Regions from separate parts of the Rhizobium sp. P44RR-XXIV genome, predicted to be linked through region 1. Evidence: predicted binding sites of a transcription regulator. Region 1 holds the regulator's gene; each other region holds the start of a gene.

Region 1 (3,759 bases):
GTCAGCAGCAGCGCCTGTGCATCGCCCGTGCCGTCGCGGTCAGCCCGGAGGTCATTCTGATGGACGAGCCCTGTTCGGCGCTCGATCCCATTGCCACCGCCAAGGTCGAGGATCTGATCCACGAGCTGCGCGAAAACTTCACCATCGTCATCGTCACGCATTCCATGCAGCAGGCAGCCCGCGTGTCGCAACGTACCGCAATGTTTCATCTCGGCCATCTGGTCGAGGAGAACGATACCGATAAGATGTTCACCAATCCCGACGATTTCCGCACGCAGGATTACATCATGGGCCGTTTTGGTTGATGATGCCGTGCGCGCGGCTCCTTTCACACAGTTCACCTTGAGGATAGAAAAATGGTCTCCACTCACATTCTCTCTGCCTATGACGAAGACCTGAAGTTCCTGACGCGCCGTATTGCGGAAATGGGCGGCCTGGCCGAGCAAATGGTCAGCGACAGCGTTCGGGCGCTGGTCCAGAGCGACACTGGTCTTGCGCAGAAGGTCATCTCCGACGACGTCATCCTCGATCATGCCGAGCGGGAAGTCGGCGACAAGGCCATCGTCACCATCGCCCGTCGTCAGCCGATGGCTGCCGACCTGCGCGAGATCATGGGTTCGATCCGTATCGCTTCCGATCTGGAGCGCGTCGGCGACCTCGGCAAGAACACCGCCAAGCGCGTCATCGCCGTGCAGGGTACGGGCGTTCCGCGTCGCCTGGCTCGTGGCATCGAGCACCTTTCCGAATTGGCGCTTAGCCAGCTCAAGGAAGTCCTCGACGTCTACGCCACACGCTCGCCGGACAAGGCCGTGTCGATCCGCGAACGCGACGAGGAAATCGACGCGATGTACACCTCGCTCTTCCGCGAGATGCTGACCTACATGATGGAAGATCCGCGCAACATCACCACCTGCACGCATCTTCTCTTCTGCGCCAAGAACATCGAGCGCATCGGCGACCATGCCACCAACATCGCCGAGACGATCTATTACATGGCGACGGGTGCTCAGCCCGAAGGCGAGCGCCCGAAGGACGATACCGCCAATACCGTCGGCGCAGTGACGGAATAATCCGAAAGCGAAGAAAGGAGACCATAGGCGCATGGTTCCGAGAGTTGCTGTTGTAGAAGACGAGGAAGCGCTCAGCGTTCTGCTGCGCTACAATCTCGAGGCCGAAGGCTTCGAGGTCGACACGATCCTCAGAGGCGATGAAGCCGAGTTGCGTCTCCAGGAGCGCATTCCCGATCTTCTGATCCTCGACTGGATGCTCCCCGGTGTATCCGGCATCGAGCTCTGCCGCCGGCTGCGCATGCGGCCGGAGACGGAGCGCCTGCCGATCATCATGCTGACGGCCCGCGGCGAGGAAAGCGAGCGCGTGCGCGGTCTTTCCACTGGCGCGGACGATTACGTCGTCAAGCCGTTCTCGACACCCGAGCTGATGGCTCGCGTCAAGGCGATGCTGCGGCGCGCCCGTCCGGAGGTTCTCTCCACGGTGTTGCGTTGTGGCGATATCGAGCTGGACCGCGAGACGCACCGCGTTCACCGCAAGAGCCGCGAAGTGCGGCTGGGACCGACCGAATTCCGTCTTCTGGAATTCCTGATGTCCTCGCCGGGCCGCGTCTTCTCGCGCTCGCAACTGCTCGACGGCGTGTGGGGGCATGATATCTATGTCGACGAACGCACGGTCGACGTGCATGTCGGTCGCCTGCGCAAGGCGCTCAACTTCTCCAATATGCAGGATGTCATCCGCACCGTTCGCGGCGCGGGCTACTCCATGGAGGCCTGAGCGGGAATACCCGATCAGGCACTCAACATTACAGCGCCACGCGTCTTTCAAGACGCGTTAAGGTCGCTGTAATATCTTAGAATTCTGCATAATTTTCCCTCAAATCGGTTCCGATTTAAGGAATTATGCAGTCGCGGCGGAAACAGAAAACGGGCCCCAAAGGGCCCGTTTCTTTATCTCAGTGATGAAGTGTCTCAGCCGCGCGCTGAGCTGGCCTGCGCCGTTCATGCACCGGCTGGTAGGCCAGGCGCTGATGGTAGGTGCAGTAGGGCGATGAATCCGGGCTCTCGTTGCCGCAGAAGTGGAAATCGTCCTTCAGGGGATCGCCGACCGGCCACTTGCAGGTGCGCTCCGTCAGCTCCGTCAGGCCGAGGCGCCGGGAGATTGGAACGACCACATTGGCAGCCGGGCGATACTGGATCTCGTTGACCGTATCGATCTCGACCTCTTCCTTCAGCATGGTTGCGCCCTGCTGGCGGGTAACCGTGCGGGTTGCGACGCGCGCCTGATAGTTCGAAGCCCGCGGCGCCGTGGCGCTGCGCTTCGGCGTGCGAGCCGCCGCCGTCGTACCGCCAGCCTTCGCTCGGCCGGGAAGGTTCAAGCGATGCACCTTGCCGATAACGGCGTTACGGCTGACGCCACCGAGCTGTGCCGCGATCTGGCTGGCGCTCAACCCTTCGGACCATAGCTTTTTCAGCTTCTCGACGCGTTCGTCTGTCCAATTCATGCCCTGTCTCCGCTGTCGCGTTTCCGATGGCAGAATCCCTCACCATTGCCTCGCATGGGGATCGAGGCACGAAACGCTCTAAAATTGTGGTGACTAGTTCCGCCGCATGCAGTCTAGCAATTGGTTTTTAACCTAGTGTGAGGCAGACTCCGTGACAAGAGTCGCGGGAATCTTGAGGAATCGATTTCGAGGTTTTCCCCAACTTGCTGTCCGGGCGTGGCATTTCTGCAATATGCGGCGCCGAACGTATCCCTTTTGCGCGCAAGCACTTTCTCGCACCTGCTAAAGCGCCAGTTTTGTTGACATCGCGGTGCAAAACAACAATAGTGACCGGGCCGCCGCAAGGCGGCATTTTTGATTTTTTCGGACCCCTTTCGTAAAAACGAAGCGATTGGTCCTTAAAGTTGTGATCGAGGAGATATGGCCATGGCCGAGACCGCGCCGCTTTATGATACCTACATGCGAGCTCCGCTGCGGTTCGAGCGAGGCGAAGGCGTATGGTTGATCACTGAAAGCGGTGAACGCTATCTCGATTTTGCAGCCGGCGTGGCGGTCAATTCGCTCGGTCATGCTCATCCCCATCTTGTCGCCGAGCTGAAGGCGCAGGCTGACAAGGTTTGGCATCTGTCCAACCTCTACGAGGTGCCTGGCCAGGAAAAGCTGTCGAAGCGGCTGACGGAAGCCACTTTCGCCGACAAGGTGTTCTTTACGAATTCGGGTGCCGAAGCGTTGGAATGCGCCATCAAGACGGCGCGGCGTTATCAGTTCGCCAAGGGGCATCCTGAGAAGTTTCATATCATCACCTTCGAAGGTGCCTTCCATGGCCGCACCATCGCGACGATCGCGGCCGGCGGCCAGGAAAAATATATCGAAGGCTTCGGTCCGAAGGCTCCCGGCTTCGATCAGGTACCGTTCGGTGATCTCGATGCCGTGCGCGCAGCCATTACCGAGGCGACGGGCGCTATCCTGATAGAGCCGGTGCAGGGCGAGGGTGGTATCCGCCCGGCGACCAATGAATTCCTGCGTGGTCTCCGCCAGATCTGCGACGAGCACGGCCTGTTGCTGGTTCTCGACGAGGTGCAGTCCGGCGTCGGTCGTACCGGCAAGCTCTTTGCCCACGAATGGGCTGGTATCAAGCCCGATATCATGGCGGTCGCAAAGGGTATCGGCGGCGGCTTTCCGCTCGGCGCATGCCTGGCAACGGCCGAAGCGGCTTCCGGCATGAAGGCCGGCACGCATGGATCGAC
Region 2 (3,759 bases), 380 kb from region 1:
CCACCATCTTGCTCCAGGCGTCGCCGATCTCCTTGGCGCTCTGCGGCGCGCTTTGCATGTTCGGGTGCGTATCGGCGATCGTCATGAATTCTGCCCTTGTGATAGCAAAAGGGCGGCCGTTGCCGGCCGCCCCGTCATTGGAATGCGGATCAACCGCCGATGGCAGCCTTACGAACGTCGATAACAGCGTTGTAGAAGTCCGGGGTCACCTTGACGTAGCCCTTGAAATCGCCGCCTTCGACAGCGTTGAAGCACTTGGCGTCAGCTGTCGGGAGCTTCATGAAGAAGTCCGAAAGCTTTGCCTGCCATTCGGTGCCGAGAGCGTTGCGAACAACGAGCGGGCCGTTCGGGATGAGTGGCGAACGCCAGACTTCGACGAGCTTGTTCGGGTCGACTGCGCCCTTGTCGACTTCCTTGCGGAAGGTACCGGAGGTGAAGCCGTCCTTGAAATCGCCAACGCCCGAGGAATCGTCGACAGCAACGTCGACCTTGCCGTCATAAGCGGCGAGCAGGTTGTTCTCGTGGCCGCCGTTGAACTGGGTCGAGGCGAAGAACTTGTCGTTCGGAACGCCGGTGGTCTTCGGGATCTGCGTCAGCGGAACGAGGTAGCCCGAGGTGGAGTCCGGATCGGCATAGCCGAGCTTCTTGCCCTTGGCGTCCATGATGGTCTTGATGCCCGAGGACTTCAGAGCGAGGCCGATCGAGTAGTAGCCGGTCGAGCCGTCGGTCTGCTGGGTCGTCAGGATCGGGGTAACGGCCTTCGGGTCCTTGATGGCAACGGCTGCATAGCCGGAAGCACCGAGTTCTGCGAAGTCGAGCGTGCCGCCGAGCAGGCCCTGGATAACGCCGTCATAATCGGCGGCCGGGAACAGCGATACCTTCTCGAAACCGAATTCCTTCTTCAGGTGGTCGGCAAGGCAGGCATAGTTGCGCAGGCGGTCGGCTTCGTTTTCGCCGCCGAGAATGCCGACGCGGAATTCCTTGAGGTCTGCGGCGTTTGCAGCGCCGCCAGCGAGCGCGAGAAGCGCCGTGGCTGCGAGAAGAGTCTTCTTCAACATTGGGTTCGTCTCCTGATTAACCGGTGTCCCCGGATGCCTTCGGTCTAGAAGAATGTGCCCTTGACGCGGGCTGTCGATCCCGGTCCCTCTCAGAGACCGGCCAGTGCCAGCGGTTGCGGGCCGGCAGATTCGATGGCCGCTGCCTGCGCGGCCGGATCGGCTAAATTGATTGATGTAGACGTCATGGTTTCGTCGATCCCGGCACCATCCTTGTCGGTGCCGTAGATTTCCTTGACGGCCGCAGCCGTCAGTTCGGATGCCTTGCCGTCGAAGACGACTTTGCCGGCTGCCATCCCGATGATGCGTTCGCAATAGTTGCGGGCCGTATCCAGCGTATGCAGGTTGGTGATGACGGTGATGCCCTCGCGCTCGTTGATGTCGCGCAGCGCGTCCATGACGATCTTGGCATTGAGCGGATCGAGCGAGGCGATCGGCTCGTCGGCGAGCATCATCTTCGGTTGCTGCATCAGGGCGCGGCAGATGGCGACGCGCTGCTGCTGGCCGCCGGAAAGCGTGCCGGCCATTTGCAGTGCCGTCTGCTCGATGCCGAGGCGTTCCAGCGCGGCGATGGCTTCGATGCGCTCTTCGCGGGTGAAGACGGACAGAAGGCTCATGATGGTCGAGCGCTGGTTGAGGCGGCCGAGCATGACGTTGGTCAGCACGTCGAGGCGCGGCACCAGGTTGAACTGCTGGAAGATCATGGCGCAGTCGCGCTGCCAACTGCGCAGCGCGCGACCTCTGAGCTTCGAGACTTCGACGCCGGAGAAATGGATGGAGCCGGAGCTCGGATCGGCCAGGCGGTTGATCATGCGCAGCAGGGTCGACTTGCCGGCACCGGAGCGGCCGATAACGCCGACCATCTGTCCCTGCGGTATGTCCAAAGTCACGGAATCGACAGCGAGCTTGTTGCCAAACCGGCGCGAGACGTTCCTGAGTTCGAACATAGTGCTTCCCTTTCGCGGCTGCCGGGCTGCAAAAATTTCAGCGGTACCGGTGCTAAGAATGGGCGCATGACCCTGCCTCGAAAGGAGTTTCGAGGGGGTTCGCGCCAACCACAAGGCAACCGATTAGTCCCGCTTCATGAAGCTCCAATGTCAGTTTTATGTAAGTGCTGTTACAATTCTCGCCGATTTTGCAATATTAGCCGGCTGAGAGCTTTGCTTGTCTTTAGCCGTCAAATAAGCCCGTCGGCAAACCATCCATACTGAGGACATTCTTCTCGCGCCGGTATTCCTCAATACCATCCGGACCTTTGGCTTTGGCCCATTGATCGAGGCTCGGTCTTTCGCCCTCATAGGAAAACAGTGGCACGCCGAAACCGCATGATGTCTGCACGAGATCGATGTCCAGCCACACGATCTGCCGAGCGCCGAGCGGCTCGTCTCCGGCATAATGTGCGTGCAGCAATTCGCGGTATTCGGGAAGTGGTCGATGGATAATCCTGCCGCGACCATAGAGGCGCAGGATCATCGGCGGCCCCTGCATCGCGCAGAACATGATGGTCAGCCGGCCATCGGCCTTCATATGGGCGGAGGTTTCGTTGCCGCTGCCGGTGCGGTCGAGATAGATGGCCGTGTTCGGCGAGATGATGCGCAGGCATAGCGTCTCGCGTGGCGAGACATTGACCCGCGAATTGGCGGCTGCGGATGCCGTGAAGAAGATGTGTTGCCGCGCGATGAAATCGCGCAGCCGGTCGTCGATGCTGGAAAACTGCTTTGCCATGAAGAGGCCTCCCCTAAACTCGGGCTCGACAGATAGCCTGAGGCTGTGACGCCTGCCGGCCCCGTGCAAGCCCGGTCAGGGCGAAAACCGTCCTTAGGCGTCGTAACGATCCAGAAAATCCTCGGCCGAAAGGGCGCGGAAGTCGGCCAGCGCCGTGCGCAGGCGATCATGATCCCAATCCCACCAAGACAGCTTGTCCATGCGTGCGCCGACCTCGGGAGTGAAACGCTCGCGGATCAGCTTGGCCGGAACGCCGCCGACGATCGCATAGGGAGCGACATCCTTGGAGACGACTGCACCCGCGCCGATGACGCCCCGTTGCCGACCGTGACACCCGGAAGCACGGTCGCCCCGTGGCCGATCCAGACGTCATGGCCGATGACGACCCGGTTCTCGCGACGCCAGGTGAAGAAGTCGGTCTCCATATCGGCGTCCGGCCAGTAGTCGGCGGCGCGATAGGTGAAATGGTGAAGCGTCGCGCGCCATGTTGGATGGTTGGTGGCGTTGATGCGAACGGCAGCGGCGATGTTGACGAACTTGCCGATGGTCGCACACCAGACCGCGCCGTCCTGCATGATGTAGGAATAATCGCCGATCTCGGTTTCGTCGATGCGGCAGCGGTCGGACACCTCGGTGTAGCGGCCGAGCGTCGAATTGTTGACGCTGGCCGTCGGGCTGATGAAGGGCGTCTCGCCCAGCTTGCGGCTCATGCGGCTGCCTTTCTCGGCGAGAATTGCGAGACGTCGAGAATGCGGCTGCCAACGGCTTCGCGCACTTCTTCGTCATGGAAGATGCCGAGAAGGGCAACGCCCGCCTGCTTTTTCTGCTCGATCATGTCGACGACGACGGCGCGGTTGCGGGCGTCGAGCGAGGCTGTCGGCTCGTCGAGGAGCAGGATGGCGTGGTCGGTGATGAAGCCGCGCGCGATGTTGACGCGCTGCTGCTCGCCGCCGGAGAAAGTGGCAGGCGGCAGTTGCCA
Region 3 (3,759 bases), on a different contig from region 1:
AGGAGTCCACAGCTGCAAGTTATAGCCTGGCCAAGGAAGTGTCGGCTTTGAACGACCTCCTCGGGCAATTCACCCTGCAGGCTGGTCGCAGCAACCAGGCGCGACCGGCGGCTGCTACGGAGCAATCAAGCCCTGCCGCTTCGCCCGCTCGTTCGTTGCGGGCGAGGATTGCCGGTGCCTTTGGAGGCTCCGGCGCATCGGCTGCGGCCGCATCCTCATGGGAAGAGTTTTGATCTCGCTCGGGCAATGCGCTCGCTGAACAATCGGCAGGCTTAAAGTCAGGAGATCGCGGCCATTCCAGCCGCGATCTTTCTTATTTTATTACAGATGTTTAGAAAGCCATGCTCGCTGATTACGTGAAAAGCTGCATGCACCAGTAGGAGAGCGCCGAGATGATGGCGGCGGCGGGCAGGGTGATGACCCAGGCAATGACAATATTGCCGGCGAGACCCCAACGCACTGCCGATACACGCCGCGCAGCGCCGACACCGATGATGGCGCCGGTGATCGTGTGCGTGGTGGAAACCGGAATGCCGAGCCATGTGGCCGCAAACAGCGTCAGCGCGCCGCCCGTCTCCGCGCAAAAGCCTTGCATCGGATTGAGGCGGGTGATTTTCGAACCCATCGTGTGAACGATCCGCCAGCCGCCAAACAGCGTGCCGAGGGCCATGGCTGTCTGACAGGAAAGCACCACCCATAACGGAACATGGAAGGAGCCGCCGCTATATCCCTGTGAATACAAGAGAATTGCGATAATACCCATGGTCTTCTGCGCGTCGTTGCCGCCATGCCCCAACGAATAGAGCGACGCCGAAAAGAACTGCAATATGCGGAATGTTCTATCGACGGCGAATGGTGTCTGGCGGACGAACAGCCAGGTCACGATGAGGACCAGAAACAGCGCCAGCACAAATCCTATCAATGGCGACATGACGATCGCGCCGGCGGTCTTGAAGACGCCGAGCCAGACAATCGAGCTGACGCCGACTTTGGCGAGGCCAGCGCCGATCAGCCCGCCGACCAGCGCATGCGACGAGCTGGAGGGTATGCCAAATATCCAAGTGACGATGTTCCAGACAATCGCTCCGAGGAGCGCTGCGAAGATGACGGAGGGGTCGACGATACTCGGATCGATGATGCCGGTACCAAGCGTCTCCGCCACATGCAGCCCGAAGAACAGGAAGGCGATGAAGTTGAAGAATGCGGCCCATAGCACCGCATATTGTGGCCGCAGCACACGGGTCGATACGATGGTGGCGATGGAGTTCGCCGCATCGTGAAGTCCGTTCAGAAAGTCGAAGAACAAGGCGGTGGCGATGATCCCCACCAGCAGCGGAAAGGCGAGCGAGGCCTCCATCAGACGCTCTCGAGCACGATGCCGTTGATCTCGTTGGCGACGTCCTCGAAGCGATCGACGACTTTCTCCAACTCGCCATATATCTCGCTGCCGATGATATAGGCCATGGCGTTGGAGGCGCCGTAATTGCGGAAGAGGTCCTTCAGGCCCTGTTCGTGCAAGGCGTCTGCCTGGCCTTCCACCTTGACGATCTCTTCCGTGAGATTGCCGAGCTTGGTGACATTGGCGCCAATGCGATCCAGGAGCGGCACCGCCTCGGCGACGAGATAGGCCGCCTTGACGATGACGGCGCCCATCTGCTGCATGCCCGGATCGAAGCTCTTCTGCTCGAAGAGCCGTATGGTTTTCACGGTCTTGTGCATCATGTCGATGGCGTCATCCATGGACATGATCAGGTCTTTGATGTCGCCCCGGTCGAATGGCGTGATGAAGCTTCGCCGCACCGCAAGCAGCACGTCGCGGGTGATATCGTCAGCCTGATTTTCAAGTTCGACGATCTCCCGGCATTTCGCATCGATATCCCGGCCGCCCAGCAGCTCGTTCAATGCTTCAGCCGCGCTGACGATCGTGCGCGAGTGCTGCGCGAAGAGATCGAAAAAACGATCCTCGCGCGGCATGAGTTTACGAAACCAGCCCAGCATCAAAGCTCCATGCATTCATTGTCATGAAACTGTCATAATTGACGAGGCACAGCTTGGAAAGCCGCGAGGTGTCGTTGTTCTGTGGGTATAGCTATCGTCAGCTTAACCGATCAGTCGCGCAGAAGGGGCAGGAGTTGGTCCCCTTGGCGTTTGATCTCGGGGAGGTAGGGAGTATCCGAAAGGACGAAATGCGTGATGCCCAGATCCCGGTATTTGCGCAGCGAGCGGGCGACATCTTCGGCGGAACCCACCAGCCAGGTAGTGCCGGCACCGCCGCCACCGTACTTGCCGGGTGCGGTATAGAGGTTGTCATCAAGCACGTCTCCGCGTGCATTCAGATCCAGCAACCGGCGCTGGCCGACGGCGATGGACTGCAGATGGTCGTTCCAGCCGGCGCCGTTGATCTTCGCCATTTCGGCAACCTTCGCCTCGGCGTCGGCCCATGCCTGTTCGGTGGTGTCACGCACCAGCGTGGTAATCCGCAATCCGAATTCCAGCGGCGGAAGATCGCGATCGAGCGTTTTGCTCAATGACTTCAGGTGCTCGATCCGCTGCCGGACGCCGTCAAGCGGCTCGCCCCAGAAAAGCTGGACATCCGCCTCAGTGGCGGAAACCCGCTCGGCTGCTTCCGAAGCGCCGCCGAAATAGAGTTTCGGATGCCGGCGCTCGCCGTTCTGTCGTATCCGTGGCGCCACGGTAGAATCGGTAACGCCGAAATGCTCGCCCTCATAGGTGACGTTTTCTTCGGTCCACAGCCGGCGAACCAGGCGCATGAATTCCTTGGTGCGGGCGTAGCGATGCGCCTGGTCGCCCTCGCTGTCGCCATAGGCCGAGAGATTGTCTTTGCCCGATACGATATTGACGCGCACGCGGCCGCCGCTCAGCTGATCCAAAGTGGCGGCTGCAGATGCGAAGTGTGCAGGGCGCCAATAGCCGGGGCGAATGGCGATCAATGGTTCGAAGCTTGTCGTGCGGACGGTAAGAGCGGCGGCGACGGTGAATGTATCGGGCCGGCCCCAGCCGGTGCCGATCAAGGCTCCCTTCCAGCCGTGATCCTCCAAGGTCTTTGCATGGCTGGTCAGCGTTTCCAGACTGTTGTGGTTTTCGACGGCAGAATCACCACGGTGACCGGATTTGACGTCGTTGGGAATATACCAAAGAAACTCGCTGCTGCTCATGTCCAGGGGCCTGTAATGCATTGAATAGGAAATTCCCGCCGAATGCGGGCGTGATCGATACGCTTGCTATCGAGGCTTCAGAGTTTGCCTTTCCACGGAACGAGAATGGCCTCGAGAATGCGGATTGCCGCCGTGAAGGCGAAGGCGCAGATCGCGATAATACCAATGCCGACGAAGACGACGTCGGTTGCAAGGAATTGCGATGCCGACATGATCATGAAGCCGATGCCGCGTGTCGAGGCGATCAGTTCGGCGGCGACCAATGTACCCCAGCCGATGCCGAAGGCGATGCGGACACCGGTCAGGATCTCCGGCAAGGCCGAGGGCAGCACGATAGAGATGAAAAGCTGCAGCCGGTTCGCTCCAAGTGAACGGGCGGCGTTGACACGCTCGAGCGGAAGCGATCGTACACCGGCCTGGGCCGAGAGGCAGATTGGCGCGAACATGGCCAACACCAGGAGGGTGATTTTCGAGGTCTCGCCAATGCCAAGCCAGATGATCATCAGCGGCAGATAGGACAGCGGAGGCAAAGGCCAATAGAATTCGATTGGCGTGTCGAGAATTCCCTTCGCCCAGCGATTAA
Region 4 (3,759 bases), on a different contig from region 1:
GGTTGACCGATGCCCATCGGCTCATGAAATCGCGATTGGCATCGTCGGATTTTCCATCGGTCATGATGACGATCGCCGGCAGGTAAGACGACAGGTCTCGCGTACTCTTCATCCAGTCAAGCGCCCTGCTCGCGCAGGCATACATATCCGTACCGCCGCCGGCGCGCTGGCGCGATACCTTGTCGACAAGGTTCCTCTGCTGGGCGGGATTTCCCGTGCCCTCGAAGGTGCCGCGCACATTGGCGTCGAAGGGAATGACCATGATGCGATCGGCCGGGGTCCATTGCGCCAATACCTTGCCGGTCTCATCCGGATTGAACAGGAATCGCATGGCCGCCTGGAGCTGATTTTCGCCCTGCCCCTCCATCGAGCCTGAGAAATCGAGGCAAAGAGCCGTCAACGAAGGCTTTCGCAAAGCCACCTGATAGAGATCAAGCGCCTGGCGGATCACAGCGGGCTCCGGCATGCGTATAGCCGTCACCAGCCGTGTCGGATCGAAATTCCATGACGGGTCCGGCCTGGCCGTAACATCAGCGAGGGGTATGCGGCGTCCGGTATCGGCGATGCGCTTCTGCACCGGCGCGGACCGAAGATACTCGACAAGCTGGTTGAAGAAGGTCTCGACCTCCTGTCCGCGTCCGTGATCGACGAAGCCGATCGGCGAATCGGCGACTACGACGCCATCGGCCGGATAGATCGCATAAAGCGGCTCCTTGCCCATGCCCGCGAGCTTGTCGTTGGTTTCCTTGAGGACAGCTTCGTAGTTCCACATGGCGTCGTAGAGCGTGCCCTTCGAGGCCTGATCCGTATAGAGATCGGCAAGCCAGCCGGACGAACCGGAAGAGCGCTCGACGCCGGCAAGCAGGGAGCGGACCGCATCCTGCACATCCGGCTTGTCGAGATCACCAGGCTCGATGACGGGCTTGTTGCCAAGCGCCGTCGACAACATGCCGAGATAGGCGCTGGCGCCGGAATTGGATTGCGTCGCCGATGTCATGAGAAACTTCAGCGAACCGCTCTTTACCGCCGCCAGTATGTCCTTCATGTAGACCGGCTTGCCAACCCAGCCGAGCGCCTCGGCCTTGGATTTGCGCACGCCGAGAATGACAGGCATCTGCGCCACCGAGGTCAACGACTTCACCCGGCGCTTGACGTCGAACATATCGACCCAAACGCTCGATGCCGGCCAGACAGCGTCCTGCTCGACACCCTGCTCACTCTGAAGAGCAAGCCCGATATCCAGCGTGCCCTCATAGGAGAAGCTGCAGGCCGCTCTCTTCTCCTTGCAGAATTCCTCGACGATTGGTTGGATGACGGTGTTTTCCGAGCCGGAAACGATCGAGAATTTCGGCCCCTCCCCGCCGACATTGCAGCCGTTGAGCGCGAGAGCCGCAGCCAGTACCAGGCCGGTGACGAATGTGCGGTTTATCATGCGAATTACCGCGCCTCGATCATTGCTTTCTTGAGCTCAATGGTCATTTTCTGCATCCGCTGCTCAGCTTCGGCCCGCTTGGCGCGGCCATCCTCCTGCACCTTCAGCACGCCACCGATCGTATCGATCAGGTCGCGGTTGGCAGCGGCAAGCGTATCGATGTCAACGATACCGCGCTGCGATTGCTGCTCTATGGCAATGGCCTGATCTTTCATCATTTTCGAAGCTTCGCGGATCATGTCGTTGGTGGCGTCCGTCACCGTCTTCTGCAATTCGAGCGCAGATTTCTGCTGGGTCAGGCCGAGCAGAATCACCATCTTCTGCTTCCAGGCCGGCACCGTCAGCGCCGAGGTCGCCTGCAAATTCTCGATCAGCGTCTCGTCACCCGCCTGGACGATACGGATCTGCGGCAGTTGCTGGATGCCGAGCTGGCGGGCCTGCTGCAGGTAGAAAACCCGCTTTTCCAAGCGATCCAGAGCCTGCACGCTGTCCTGATAGACCTGCGCCTCAAGCATGCCGCCACCGGGATTGGCCGAAGCCGCATCGGCAGCGCTCTTGAGCCTCGGGAGTTCCGTTACGCGAAAGCGCTCGGTGAAATTCTTACCGGCCTGCACATAGGCATCGAGCTGCAGGATCGACTGCTTTGTCTCCTCGTGCAGATCATCGAGAAGGGCGATGTCACGGCGCAGAATATCCTTGTGGCGATCAAGCTCCAGCCCGATGCGATCGATCTGGCCCGCCACATCCTCGAACTGTTCCTTGAAACGCTCAACCCTCGCCCGGAACGACGAGAACATCCGCGAAAGAAAACCCTCGTCCTTCAGGGACGCCGGATCGAGTTTCTTCGATTTGACGATGATATCGGTGAGCAGCTTGCCGACTTCACCGAGATCGCGGTTTCGGACTTCGCGCAGAATCCGGTCCGAATAATCGGACACGGATTGCTGGGCACGGTCGCCATAGACGGAAATGCCGGCACGGTCGGTGATGTCGATGGCATCGCCGATGCGGGCGATTTCAGCCGGATCGGCGGCGACCACAGGCAGGGTCTCATTGGAACCGGCGGCGATATCGGTATTGCTCATAGGTCGGGCTTTCTCGTCCATAAAAACGGAGCCGACCGCAAAAACCATCAATCGTCCCCAAGACGATCATTTCCCCGCGCGCCCCACCACAATTCCAGATCGTTATGGGAAGCGGTTAGACTCACCCAAGCGTGCCGATCGTTTCACACAATAGTGAAACTTGGATCACAGTTTTATGACGGAGATCTTACAGCTCGCGCGCCATCGCCCGGCAGCTATTGGCATGCCTTATTATCGAGAACTTCGAGCTTGGTCAGCTTGCCAGTCAGGACGAAGTCGCCATAATCCATGGTGAGATCGCGCGTGATGCCATTCTCGTAGAGCTTGAACGACATGCGATAAACCGGCATGGCGTCGCCCGTGGATTTCTCATTGAAATAGGCGACCGTCACCGGCCAGAAAGCCGTCTTGGCAAAGGCGCCGGCCTTGTCGGCATCGGGGTCATCCTTGGCGGGCGTCTCCTGCTTGCCGACGACGGTGGTCGCGATCAACGGCTTGTCGCCATCGTCGGAACCGTCAAAAACCTGAGCTTCAAAGAATTTCTTACCGATCTTGGCATTCTGAATGATGTCGAGCATGTGTTCCGTCGGGAACCGGCTCTGGATCAGTTCGACCTGCTTGCTGTGCGGCTGGGTCAGATCGACCTTGATGCCCTTCTGATCGTCGGTTGCGGCGCCACGCACATCCTTGTCGAGCTGGCTGTCGGTATAGGATTTGGTTTCAAAGCGGAATACCCGCTTGGCCAGGTCCTCGAAGGTCGTCGTCTGCTGGTCGCTGACACGGGTGGAATCGCCCGTGTCGATCTGTGTGACGAAACGGAAATTCGTGGTGAATCCGGCGCAATCGGAGCCTTCGAATTCATAGACCATGCGACCGAACATTCCGGCGATGCCGGAGCGGTCGGTGGCGTCCTTCAGTTCCAGATCGTAGACGGCGCGATGCGCGATAAGCCCGCTTGGACCTGCGGCCTGGGCGGACGGCGTCCCCAGTGAAAGAATGCCCAGCCCCGAAACGACGGTGGCAGCAATACTCGAGCGGAACATTCATTATCTCCTGTTGTACTCGCACGCGATGTTATAAGAACGCTTTCGGCTAAAACGAGGCTGCCAGTCCGAATTGGCGGAACTTAGCCTTGATGCCGGATTTTTGAAGGTTTTACAACAAAACGGGAGATGAAAATGTCCGACGCTATAGAGGGTCGTTTGAAGGAACTCGGGATTGTTCTGCCGCAGGCCGCTGCAC

What was found. Region 1 encodes PhoB, which activates phosphate uptake and scavenging genes when phosphate is short. Its sites were predicted from a motif close to TGTCATNNANCTGTCAT; they were not measured.
Region 2: the regulator PhoB is predicted to act here: its motif matches at 2,139-2,155, upstream of phnC (phosphonate ABC transporter ATP-binding protein).
Region 3: the regulator PhoB is predicted to act here: its motif matches at 2,018-2,034, upstream of BSK43_RS28610 (DUF47 family protein).
Region 4: the regulator PhoB is predicted to act here: its motif matches at 2,682-2,698, upstream of BSK43_RS21930 (toxic anion resistance protein).

The regions. Positions count from the first base shown of each region.
Region 1 is NZ_MPVZ02000025.1:288,428-292,186, reverse strand. It holds gene pstB (phosphate ABC transporter ATP-binding protein PstB) at 1-305, shown strand, start outside; gene phoU (phosphate signaling complex protein PhoU) at 357-1,070, shown strand; gene phoB (phosphate regulon transcriptional regulator PhoB) at 1,102-1,785, shown strand; gene BSK43_RS06740 (GcrA family cell cycle regulator) at 1,964-2,512, opposite strand; gene BSK43_RS06730 (aspartate aminotransferase family protein) at 2,939-3,759, shown strand, end outside.
Region 2 is NZ_MPVZ02000025.1:664,741-668,499, reverse strand. It holds gene phnE (phosphonate ABC transporter, permease protein PhnE) at 1-85, opposite strand, end outside; gene phnD (phosphonate ABC transporter substrate-binding protein) at 150-1,058, opposite strand; gene phnC (phosphonate ABC transporter ATP-binding protein) at 1,148-2,002, opposite strand; gene BSK43_RS08655 (pyridoxamine 5'-phosphate oxidase family protein) at 2,226-2,780, opposite strand; partial or broken gene BSK43_RS08650 (DapH/DapD/GlmU-related protein) at 2,874-3,490, opposite strand; gene phnL (phosphonate C-P lyase system protein PhnL) at 3,487-3,759, opposite strand, start outside.
Region 3 is NZ_MPVZ02000029.1:542,356-546,114, forward strand. It holds gene BSK43_RS28600 (methyl-accepting chemotaxis protein) at 1-233, shown strand, start outside; gene BSK43_RS28605 (inorganic phosphate transporter) at 353-1,357, opposite strand; gene BSK43_RS28610 (DUF47 family protein) at 1,357-1,998, opposite strand; gene BSK43_RS28615 (LLM class flavin-dependent oxidoreductase) at 2,109-3,176, opposite strand; gene BSK43_RS28620 (ABC transporter permease subunit) at 3,254-3,759, opposite strand, start outside.
Region 4 is NZ_MPVZ02000028.1:987,615-991,373, forward strand. It holds gene BSK43_RS21925 (VWA domain-containing protein) at 1-1,432, opposite strand, end outside; gene BSK43_RS21930 (toxic anion resistance protein) at 1,438-2,517, opposite strand; gene BSK43_RS21935 (cell envelope integrity EipB family protein) at 2,733-3,560, opposite strand; gene BSK43_RS21940 (RidA family protein) at 3,696-3,759, shown strand, end outside.